Regions from separate parts of the Paenibacillus sp. FSL R5-0701 genome, predicted to be linked through region 1. Evidence: riboswitches for the same ligand, from Rfam matches in the RefSeq annotation. Region 1 holds a riboswitch; the other holds the start of a gene.
The links. A riboswitch is a leader RNA that binds a small molecule or an ion and turns the genes downstream of it on or off. The one in region 1 is predicted to bind cyclic di-AMP.

Region 1 (5,202 bases):
ATTTGTCTCAGCCTATAAAGGTGATAACAAAGTCGTCGTTGTGGCAATTAACCGCGGAACTTCAGCCACAAGCCAAAAATTCGTTCTGCAGAATGGTAATGCCTCCACTGTGTCCTCATGGATTACGGACAGCAGTCGAAACCTGGCAAGCGGAAACCCGCTTACCGTATCCAATGGAGCCTTCACGGCACAGCTCCCGCCTCAGAGCGTAACAACGTTTGTTGCCAACGTTACTGGCGGAAATAGCGGCGGGAATACAGGCAGTGGCACTACGTATGAAGCCGAGACCGGAACGTCACTTACGGAAGCTACCATTGAAACAATCTACCCCGGTTACACTGGCTCCGGGTATGTTAACTTCAATGCGATGACTGGTTCGGCCATTCAATGGAACGGCATTAATAACACGACAACAGGTACCAAAAACGTAAAGTTTCGTTATGCGCTGGAAAGCGGCACTCGGAACCTCGACATCTTTGTGAACGGAACCAAAGTCATCAGCAACGAGCCCTTTCTAGCTACGGGAAGCTGGTCCACTTGGGTTGAAAAAACAATACAGGTCCCCATGAACACGGGGACCAATACATTGAAAGTGGTCACCACTGGATCGGAAGGACCGAATATTGACAGCGTTAATGTTACCGCAGCGCAATAAACGTTCCATATGGCTGATGGAAGACCATTTGCTGTACGTGCAGCTAAGCACTAACCTCTTGGATACTCAAGTCTAAAGTTAGTTTTATATCAAAAAATGCAAAAAAAGACTCCTTAAGCGTTAGCTTAAGGAGTCTTTTTATTAGATGCGGTCGAGAGGACTCGAACCTCCACGGGGGTTAGCCCACACGGACCTGAACCGTGCGCGTCTGCCAATTCCGCCACGACCGCATATTGTATCTCCGTGATCAATATCGGCGACAAGAGATAATATATCATGTGGAATCTATCATGTCAACACTGAAAATAATAACAATAAAGCCCGAACCAGACGTCCATGTCGTTTTCAGGCTTTACCTTTAACTGCTGCTAATAGTTTGGTTCATTAAAACGGAAGCATACATCAAATTACAGCTTGGAAGGCCAGTTACCATACCATGCATAACCGCCTCTTCTTTCTTTATCAATATCACTTAATTTGTATTTTACTACCCCATCACGACCAATAAAGATTGGTTTATCCGTCCCTATCTCATAGAAGCGTGCCCAAATTGGTGCAGCTTTGGAATCAGCGATAATTTTACTATCTCCATTAGCTCTTTCATACTTGTAACCCGTAATTTTCACTTTGTTAAACCAAGCCTCCGCTCCTTTAATGGATGCAGTAATTTTAGCGTTAGCAGGTCTGGTTTTCAGAAATTTAACAATCGTTACACTCTCTCCAGCTGTCAGCGATGGCACTTCGTAGATTCTTGCGCTCGCTGGTTTAAGGGAGCTGGAATCATGTTGTTGTCCCCATGCTGTGAGCTTACCACCTGAAACGACCTGTGTATTCAAAATCGCCTCCACACCTTTGGCAACTGAATTTTTACTGCGGTTAGCAAGTATGCTGTCGATAAAAGAGAAATCACCTTTGCGTGCCGCTACTTCATCCAGCATGATCATTACATTAATCATGGCATCATCATTGTAAGTGATGTGCTTGTGGTATCCGGAGCTTTGGTAAACTTGTGGCCATCCGCCGTTTGAATACTGCATGTTGATCAAAAAGTTAATTCCTTTGATTGCAGCTGTGGAGTAACGCGGATCATTCGTCTTTTTAAATTCCTTCGCCAATCTTCTAATTTCTGAGTATGTAGCCTTGTTGTCTATCGTGGACTTTGCCCACTCTCCACTTGTCTGTTTATAATCTTTTCTCCAACCTCCATCCGGCAGCTGGTTCTTCAAAATATCAGAAATACTCGCTGTCGTACCCGATGCATCCGCAGCAGATACCATCCCTACAGGGAGAACTGCCATTCCAACTGCCGAAAACACCATTGTACATGCCAGGACAAAAGTAATTATTTTCTTCGCTTTCAAATGTAACACTCTCCTATGTTCGTTTTTATAAATCTTCCACTTCTACTTTACCTATGATACTCGTCTCTAAACCTCCTTTATTTGTATTTATCGCATAATAAAATCAATTTTAATCCAATATGTGGATTGGATACTCAGATAATATGCAAAAAATCGCTTTTTGTCAATATATGCAACTTAATGAATATAATCTCTCTAATTCTACATAACGGAATAGTTCTTTTAACTCATGACAAACCTATTTATTTATCCAAATTCGTCTTAAACGAACCAATAATGACGTTTTTGTCATGAATGATACCCAAACTTGATCCCTTCTTTCATATAAAAACCTTAATTCCGCTAACATTGAGGTATTACGAAGGGTTTTAAATGGGTTTGACAATTACGCATTTATGCAATATAGTTTCAAATAGTTACAAAAACTTAATTATTCATTGCCGAGTTTCATGTTTGAAAACGGGGGAACCAATTTGGGTGAATTATTCTTATACATAGGAAATATAGGGAACCTTCTACCGAACCCTTAGCTAACTCCGTAGGCATCGAAGGGAGAACATTGATTTTGAAAAAACTGATTATCTCCATTTTTGGAGCAGCTGTATTATTTACATCCGGGGCAACAAGCACAGAGGCAAGCAGTATCAACTCCGTAGTGAACAACATGACAGGTATTCCTTACAAATGGGGTGGCACAACTGTAGCCGGCTTCGACTGTTCTGGTTTTATGAGATATCTTTTCAACAAATACAGCATTGAATTACCACGTACTTCGCAGCAGCAAGCCAAAGCAGGTACTCCCGTATCCAAGAGCAATGTTCGGACAGGTGATCTGGTGTTCTTTAATACAACAGGCAAAGGCATTTCACATACAGGTGTATATATCGGCGGCGGACAATTCGCTCATGCCTCCAGCAGTAAAGGTGTAAGCATCACGAAGTTATCGAATCCATACTTCAATGATCGTTATGTAACAGCACGTCGGGTAACTGGACAGTTTATGTATGATAAAATGCTAGGTAAAATGTGATTCACATACAAAAAGGCATCGGTTATTAACCGGATGCCTTTTTTGCACTTAAAAATGTATGTTGCATTGCTTACTAATGCAGCGCCTTCTGCACTCGCATCGCACCCTGAGACAGGGCATGTCCTCCTCCAACAGCTCCGGCCACCGCAACGGTCTCCATAATCTCCTGATCTGTTGCACCCTTGGCACGGGCTTCTTCTACATGGTAGAAGGTACATACCTCATTGTTGGCAAACAATCCAATCCCAAGGGCAATTAGCTGTTTTGTCTTCGCATCAATCACGCCAGGTTGGAAACATTCTCCGGTAAACTCATGATACGACTTCACCACACCTGGCAGCACATCGCTTAATGCTCCAATCTGATCCTTGTAGGCATGAACTTTATCATTCATCAATGTCATGGCTTGTAGCACACCCTCTCGGCTATAGTTACAGATCTTCCTCACTGTACCTATCTTCTCTCCCGAGTGAGCCAATTATGCCAAGAAATCATGGTAATTCCAAACATTTAACGCGCATGGCCACTGCTATAATTATAAGCTGTTACTCACTAAGTGGACTCTGGCGCGGCTCGCTGAACAGCTGATAGCTGTAACCTCGGTCCAGCTTAACGACACGTCGATTCTGACGACGGATAAGTACCTGCTCGCCATCCCAGGCAACCACAATCCCCTTCACGTCGTTCGATTCCAGCTCGTCCCGTACGACTCTAACTTTCTCACCTGACAGACGCAGGGCGTCCAATTCTGTATCACTAATCATCTTCATGGCTCCTATATTTCAAATTTATTTACAAAAAGAGACCTAAATGAAAAGTCATTTAGGTCTCACGTGACTGTATTGGACTGTCATGTCATTCGAAATTATGTCCCGACTGAAAGTTACCGCTGCGCGTGCTCTTTGCTGTCGTTCTTCTCGAACCAAAAATCAAGCACTTTGGCGGACATCACACGTTCTTCAAGGTACTCCACTTGATGCGGTGTAAATTGTTCTTTCCAAGAGAAGGACAACTCTTCGCACAAGCCTACAATCGTCAGTAATTCTGACCAGGCAACATAGCGTTTGTACCAGAAAAATTGAGGATGTTCAATCATATAGGGATAAAGGTCATCGAATTCCGTATGTTTACAATCCAGGGCACGTTCAAAATGAACTTTCGATTCCGCCAGCTTATCATTAAAAAATTGTTCTGTTGCCGGTTGGTTCCCCATGGTGTTGCCTCCTCTCCCTAACATAACCCCATTATAAATGAAATCGGCGGTCATGCAAAGGCATAGTTCAAAAAATAGGCCCTATTCCTTTAAAATGTCACATTTCGTTATCGTCAAATTGTACTGTTCCATCGTTCAGGGAACGAATGCGTACCAAGGCTTCCACCGGAATACCCTGTTCACGAATCGTGCGTGCCCCTGCCTGGAAACTTTTCTCGACCACAACGCCGAATCCGACGAGTTCCGCGCCAGAACGCTCGATAATTTTGATGACGCCACGAGCGGCATCTCCATTGGCAATAATATCATCAATGAACAAAATGCGGTCATTCTCATGAATGAACTCGCGAGATACCATAATGTCAGTTACAATTCCTTTGGTAAAGGACGGTACACGTTCACAGTAAGCATCAGGATCAGCCAGAAGTGTTTTTTTGCGACGGGCGAATACAAGGGGCACCCCAAGTTCATAGGCCGCTGCAAAAGCAACCGGTATCCCTGAGGATTCTACCGTGATTACCCGAGTTACTCCACTTTCACGAAAACGGGCAGCAAACTCACGTCCCATCTCCATCGTTAATGCAGGATCAATCTGGTGGTTCAACAGACCATCCAGCTTTAATACTTGATCCGAGATAACCACACCTTCTTGCAAAATTCGTTGTTTCAATAATTCCATGATTTGACCTCCCAAGCCTATCCTATGAGGTAAAAGTATCATATATCTATCTATAAGTTCAAGCGAAATTGCCTGGGCGCTGTCCTTGAGACACAATTCAAGACAAAGCTCACTATCGATTGTCATGAGTTTGGTGGGTCAAGCATACCTTCTACCATGGTACCCGCATGTCCAAACTATACAGGGGCCTGAGAGGGGAAACACATGAAACAGGCATTTCGGGTGCTGCAGATCGCATTTACATACATCGGAACGGTTGTCGGA
Region 2 (5,202 bases), 2.2 Mb from region 1:
CCGGTTCCTGCTGAGCAGACCAATCCTGTACCAGACCTTCCCGATTCCGCTCAGCCTGTTCCATACGATTCTGCTGCAGACGGGACAGGGTCTGATGTGCTTTAATATGCGCCTGTCTAGTCTTGGCGCTTTGTGGTTCGTAAGGAACCTGTATCAAATCATCCACCGGGGAATCGGCAATCAGCCGGAACTCAGTCCCTTTAATGACCGCAGCATCCAACTGGAGGCCTTCCACCCGAAAAGTCACATCGCCGCCGTATGACTTCCGAACGACCAAGTCTCCGATATTCATCAACGTAATCACCTCTACCCCATCGTATGGGCAGAGACCCGGTTTGGTTCATTCAAATTTTACAGCGCTGCACGTACCCCTGCTTCCCACATTACGGTGCTGAGTGTGGCATACTCTTGCAGACTCAACGTCTCTCCACGTCGGGACGGTTGAATACCTGCCTGCTCCAGCAGAATGTCTGCCTGTTCCCGGTTCTCCTTTGTGAAGAAACGTGCCTTCAAGTTGTTTGAGATTGTTTTTCTCCGTTGGGCAAAAGAAGCCTGTACCACTTCGAAGTAGTGTGCTTCATCCGGAATCTCCACTGGTGGTTGCTCACGCACTTTCAGCTTAATGACAGCTGATTCCACATTAGGTTGCGGAATGAAGACCGTAGGCGGCACAATACACACAAGCTCCGGCATACTGTAGTACTGAACTGCGATGCTCAGACTGCCGTAGTCTTTTGATCCTGGTGCAGCAGCCATGCGTTCAGCCACTTCTTTTTGGATCATGACAACAATACTGTCTACCGGCAGCTTCTCTTCCAACAGTTTCATCATGATTGGAGTCGTTACATAATAAGGCAGGTTAGCCACGACACTGACTTTGTCCACGGATGCAAAATCCGTATTAAACAATTCAGCCAGATCAAGCTTCAACACATCCCCATGATGAACACGTACATTCGAATAAGGCTGCATCACTTCTCCCAGGATTGGGATCAAGCGCTGATCAATCTCTACGGCTGTGACAGGACCTGCTACCCGAGCCAGTCGCTCCGTAAGGGCTCCAATACCCGGCCCGATCTCTAACGCGCCCTTGGACTCGTCCAGGTCGGCTGCATTAACGATTTTGTTCAGTATATTTTGATCGATCAGAAAGTTCTGACCCAGACTTTTCTTGAATGAGAATCCGTGTCTTTGAATAATCTCTTTGGTTCGTTTGGGCGTTGCAATTTCTATCGTCTCTTCCATATCCTTCATATGCTCACATTCCTTCACGTTCAATTTGCGCTAATGCTGTAGAGAACTCTTCCCGTGTAATCTGAAATACACTGAGACGTTTGTGGAACTGCTTACCGTTACAATAACCGATGCCCAGCAGATTGCCCATCTCCATGCGACGTGCAGCAGCCTGCGGATGCACGATAAGTCCTGCCGCGATCAGGTCCTCCCAATCGATCAGGCTCGGAGCACCTTCGTATGAAGTATGTACGCGCGCCAGAGCATGACGGATCGCTTCAGGTGAGGCATTCTCCACCCCAATGTCCCCTTTACGCGTTGCATCGGCTTCCGGAATGAAGGCATGTTTGCAGCCAGGCACCTTGTTTGCAATAATTTTACGAATGCGTTCGCCAGCATGATCCGGATCTGTCAGTACAATGACTCCCCGTCTCTCCTGAGCAAGCGCAATTCGCTTCAGAATGCGTTGGTTGATTGCTGATCCACCTGTTTCTATTGTATCGGCTTCAACGGCCCGACGGATAGCTACCGTATCGTCACGGCCTTCCACCACAATGACTTCTTTTATCATGTTCCATTTCTTCCTTTCTAACGCAAAAAGAAGAGGAATATCCTCTTCTCTGCCAAACGGCGGGGGAGACTGAATTCAGACTCCTCCGCCGCATATTCCGCATGAACCATTCATGCAACTATTTTATAGCATTCCCATTTCAAAGTAAAACGATTTTAGTTCGCTTCCGGCTTCACCGGACCGATCACGTAGACCGTCTTGCCTTTCTTACGTCCAAAATTCAGGGCATGCTTCACACTGTCATAATATACATCAATTTTGTTGCCTTTAATGGCACCGCCTGTATCTTCTGCACGACGGAATCCCAGACCTTCGATATATACCCACCAGCCAATTGGAATGACTTTGGGATCAACCGCAATGGTGCGACCTTCCGTTACACGAGTACCGGAAGCTGTTTTTGTACCAATGCCAGGCTCTTCGGAAGAGTAGGCAGTCATGGATACATTTTTAAGTACTTTGGAGTATTTAAAAGAAGTCCCGGATACGGTAATCACTTTGCTGCCCGAGGCAGATGTTTTCTTCGAGTTCGTTGTTGTAGCCTTTTTGGTTGTTGAAGTTTGAGCCGATACGGTCTGAATCTCAGGTTCTTTCACGACCGGTTTTGCTTTGGTGCCGACAGCGATCACTTTATCTACACGATTATTCGCGACAGATTTGCCGACCATTTTTTTGGAGACCAATTCTCCATCCTGAAATACCTTTTCGATATGCTGTACAAGTGTGCCTTCTTTGCCGTTTACAACGACACGGTTATCCCCTTTGTACAAGCTAGGGTCAGCCGTTTTAATAACTTTGTAAGCGATCGGTTGCTCTACTTCCACTGTACGCTTTGTTACGCGCACTACACGGATCTTCATCTCCGCTTTGATCGCAGTTCCGAGCGCCGGATACACTTTATCATTACTTTCAACTTGAATACCTGATTTTTGAATTGCATCTTCTACCGATGAATCGGTTGTATACAGAGTCTTGGTGTCTCCGTCTGCCGTAATGTTAACTGGAACGGCCCGCTCAATAACGATTCGGTCTCCATCTGTAATCGCCCCATTCATGGACATGGATACCTTATCGTGAGGGCTGACTGTGATCGACTGCTCCTCCAGCATTTCCTGAAGCATTCCTGTACGAGTCTCTACCACCTGAGCTTTGCCATCAATAACCAGCGAAATTTGTTTCCCGGCCTGACCGTAAACGACTAACAAGATCATGATTGTAAGCGCAATTGAGAAAATCGCGATCAATGCCATTTGACGCATGTTCTCATGCTTCCACCGCAACGCGAAAGACTTACTGGATGATCGTGACTCATGGGTCTCTTCTGGTTGGAATGTGCCCACTTCTCCGTCCTCCTTCATAGCCTCGCCGTCTAAAGTAATGCATGATGTCTTTGACGTGACTATACCAAATTTTCTACAGAACACAGATTGGACCAACATAATCCGGTTCTGCACCATGAATCAATCTTCGCAACATGATGTCATCCTCCTGAATACCTACCGTATGATGACAATATTTCTTTTATTCAAAAACAAAAAAGCCAAAGAAAGAGTGTAAGAGGAACTCTTTCGTGGCTTCCGAATGATTTTGAATATCGGAAATTCATGCACGAGGTTGCCTCTCTTTTTCCGCTTGCGAGGTTAGCTGTCGGGTTCGGGCGAAAGAGAGCCGCCCTATCTTGGGTCACCCGCTCATGGCGGACGCCCTTGAATTCACCCCGAGACCCAAAGAAGAAATCAAATACGGCTTCGCAGTTCCCTTCGCTGCTTTTGGGTCAGCGAACGTTGCGCATCGGCCAAATACACCGATGTTTAAGCCCTATTGGTTCCCCCGCTCTCCGTTAACGGAGACTCAGCGAGACTGATTCATGAAAGTAATGTTGTTTCATCGGAAAGTGTCCCTTTGTTCATCCCCCGAACATCTGTCCAATTTTCCGCACAACAATTCACTGAAAAGATGATATCCTGTTTTGATGCATGTTGTAAAGCGTTGATCAAGTACGTTTTTCTGAATATTTGGTTAAAATATTGTAATATTCTTGATTTATTTGGATCAAAGGGCAAATTAACTCCGCTTACCTGCCTTTTTCACCTCATTTACTCGTTTTTTTAACGAATTCCAAATCGTTCCATGGCATTTTTGGTTGTTATTGCAGCAATTTCCTCCACCGAAATGCCTTTAATTTCCGCAGCTGCCTCTGCAACCAGACGTACATGCGCTGTCTCATTTCGCTTCCCACGATAAGGGTGAGGTGTCAAATATGGAGCATCTGTTTCAATGAAAAACCGGTCCATAGGAACCTTCTCCAGCACCTCTTTGGGCTGCTTTGCATTTTTGAATGTGATTGGTCCTCCGAAGGAGAGATGGAAGCCCATATCGAGACAATTTTTTGCCGTTTCCCAGCTGCCTGAGAAGGAGTGCATCACACCACCAACCTCACCAGCTTTCTCTTCACGCAAAATTCTTATAATATCCTCATGTGCATCCCGATTATGGATGACAATCGGCATCTTCACTTCACGCGCCAAAGCAATTTGTTGTCGTAATACGCGATGCTGTATTTCCTTTGGTGAAGTGTCCCAGTGATAATCCAATCCAATCTCACCAATCGCAACCACTTTTTCATGCTTGCATAAAGATGCAATCCACTCCAAATCGCCCTCCTGCATTGTGATCGCATCTACGGGATGCCACCCTACAGCTGCATATATAAAATCATATGTTTCAGCGAGTTTCATTGTGGTTGGAATCGTCTCCCGGTTAAAGCCAATGTTGATCATGCGACCAACTCCTGCATCCACAGCACGCTGAATCATGTCCTCGCGGTCCTCGTCGAATTGTGGTGCATCCAGATGTGTATGTGTGTCGAACAGCATCATGTCTGTATCTCCCTTCATGTCGAAATAACGACTATCTTCTTTTTGAAAATTCAATTTGTAAAATCCAATAATTTAATGACTCGTACATAAAACATTTTGGGTAATCTGTGTATTACATCATCACGTTTGTTTCTTCACAACTACAATATATAGAAGATATACAGATATTCTGATCTATATATTGCTGATTAGGCTCATTCTACCAACTTGCATTTACAAAATTATGTCGATCTACATATACTCCCCATTAAAGCAGATTACTGTATCATGGAAAATAGCTCTTTTGGAAAGTGTTTTGATATCAAAATTCTTCATCGGATTATACCCACACGATTACAAGAAATAGGGGCGTATATGTGACGGTAATTCGTGAATAATCGCATCCACCTTGTTTTGCGGGTAATACAAATGATGTTTCCCTCGGTGAAGCCCACTGATGGAACGGACAATGTCAGATACTTCTGACAACTCACGTAAATTGTCCTGTCGATCCAGAAGAAGAATCTGCTTATCTGTGGA

Region 2: another riboswitch for cyclic di-AMP. It lies ahead of MKZ13_RS00150 (ubiquitin-like domain-containing protein); the one in region 1 lies ahead of MKZ13_RS10625 (C40 family peptidase).

Annotation. Positions count from the first base shown of each region.
Region 1 covers NZ_CP150230.1:2,263,493-2,268,694, reverse strand. The annotation lists gene MKZ13_RS10640 (carbohydrate-binding protein) at 1-655, shown strand, start outside; tRNA gene MKZ13_RS10635 (tRNA-Leu) at 802-885, opposite strand; gene pelA (pectate lyase) at 1,063-2,025, opposite strand; cyclic di-AMP (ydaO/yuaA leader) riboswitch at 2,445-2,576, shown strand; gene MKZ13_RS10625 (C40 family peptidase) at 2,582-3,046, shown strand; gene MKZ13_RS10620 (carboxymuconolactone decarboxylase family protein) at 3,120-3,449, opposite strand; gene MKZ13_RS10615 (hypothetical protein) at 3,592-3,810, opposite strand; gene MKZ13_RS10610 (hypothetical protein) at 3,930-4,259, opposite strand; gene MKZ13_RS10605 (xanthine phosphoribosyltransferase) at 4,357-4,938, opposite strand; gene MKZ13_RS10600 (hypothetical protein) at 5,143-5,202, shown strand, end outside.
Region 2 covers NZ_CP150230.1:31,478-36,679, reverse strand. The annotation lists gene yabG (sporulation peptidase YabG) at 1-292, opposite strand, end outside; gene rsmA (16S rRNA (adenine(1518)-N(6)/adenine(1519)-N(6))-dimethyltransferase RsmA) at 352-1,254, opposite strand; gene rnmV (ribonuclease M5) at 1,259-1,804, opposite strand; gene MKZ13_RS00150 (ubiquitin-like domain-containing protein) at 1,960-3,144, opposite strand; cyclic di-AMP (ydaO/yuaA leader) riboswitch at 3,418-3,671, opposite strand; gene MKZ13_RS00145 (TatD family hydrolase) at 3,913-4,683, opposite strand; gene MKZ13_RS00140 (HD domain-containing protein) at 5,017-5,202, opposite strand, start outside.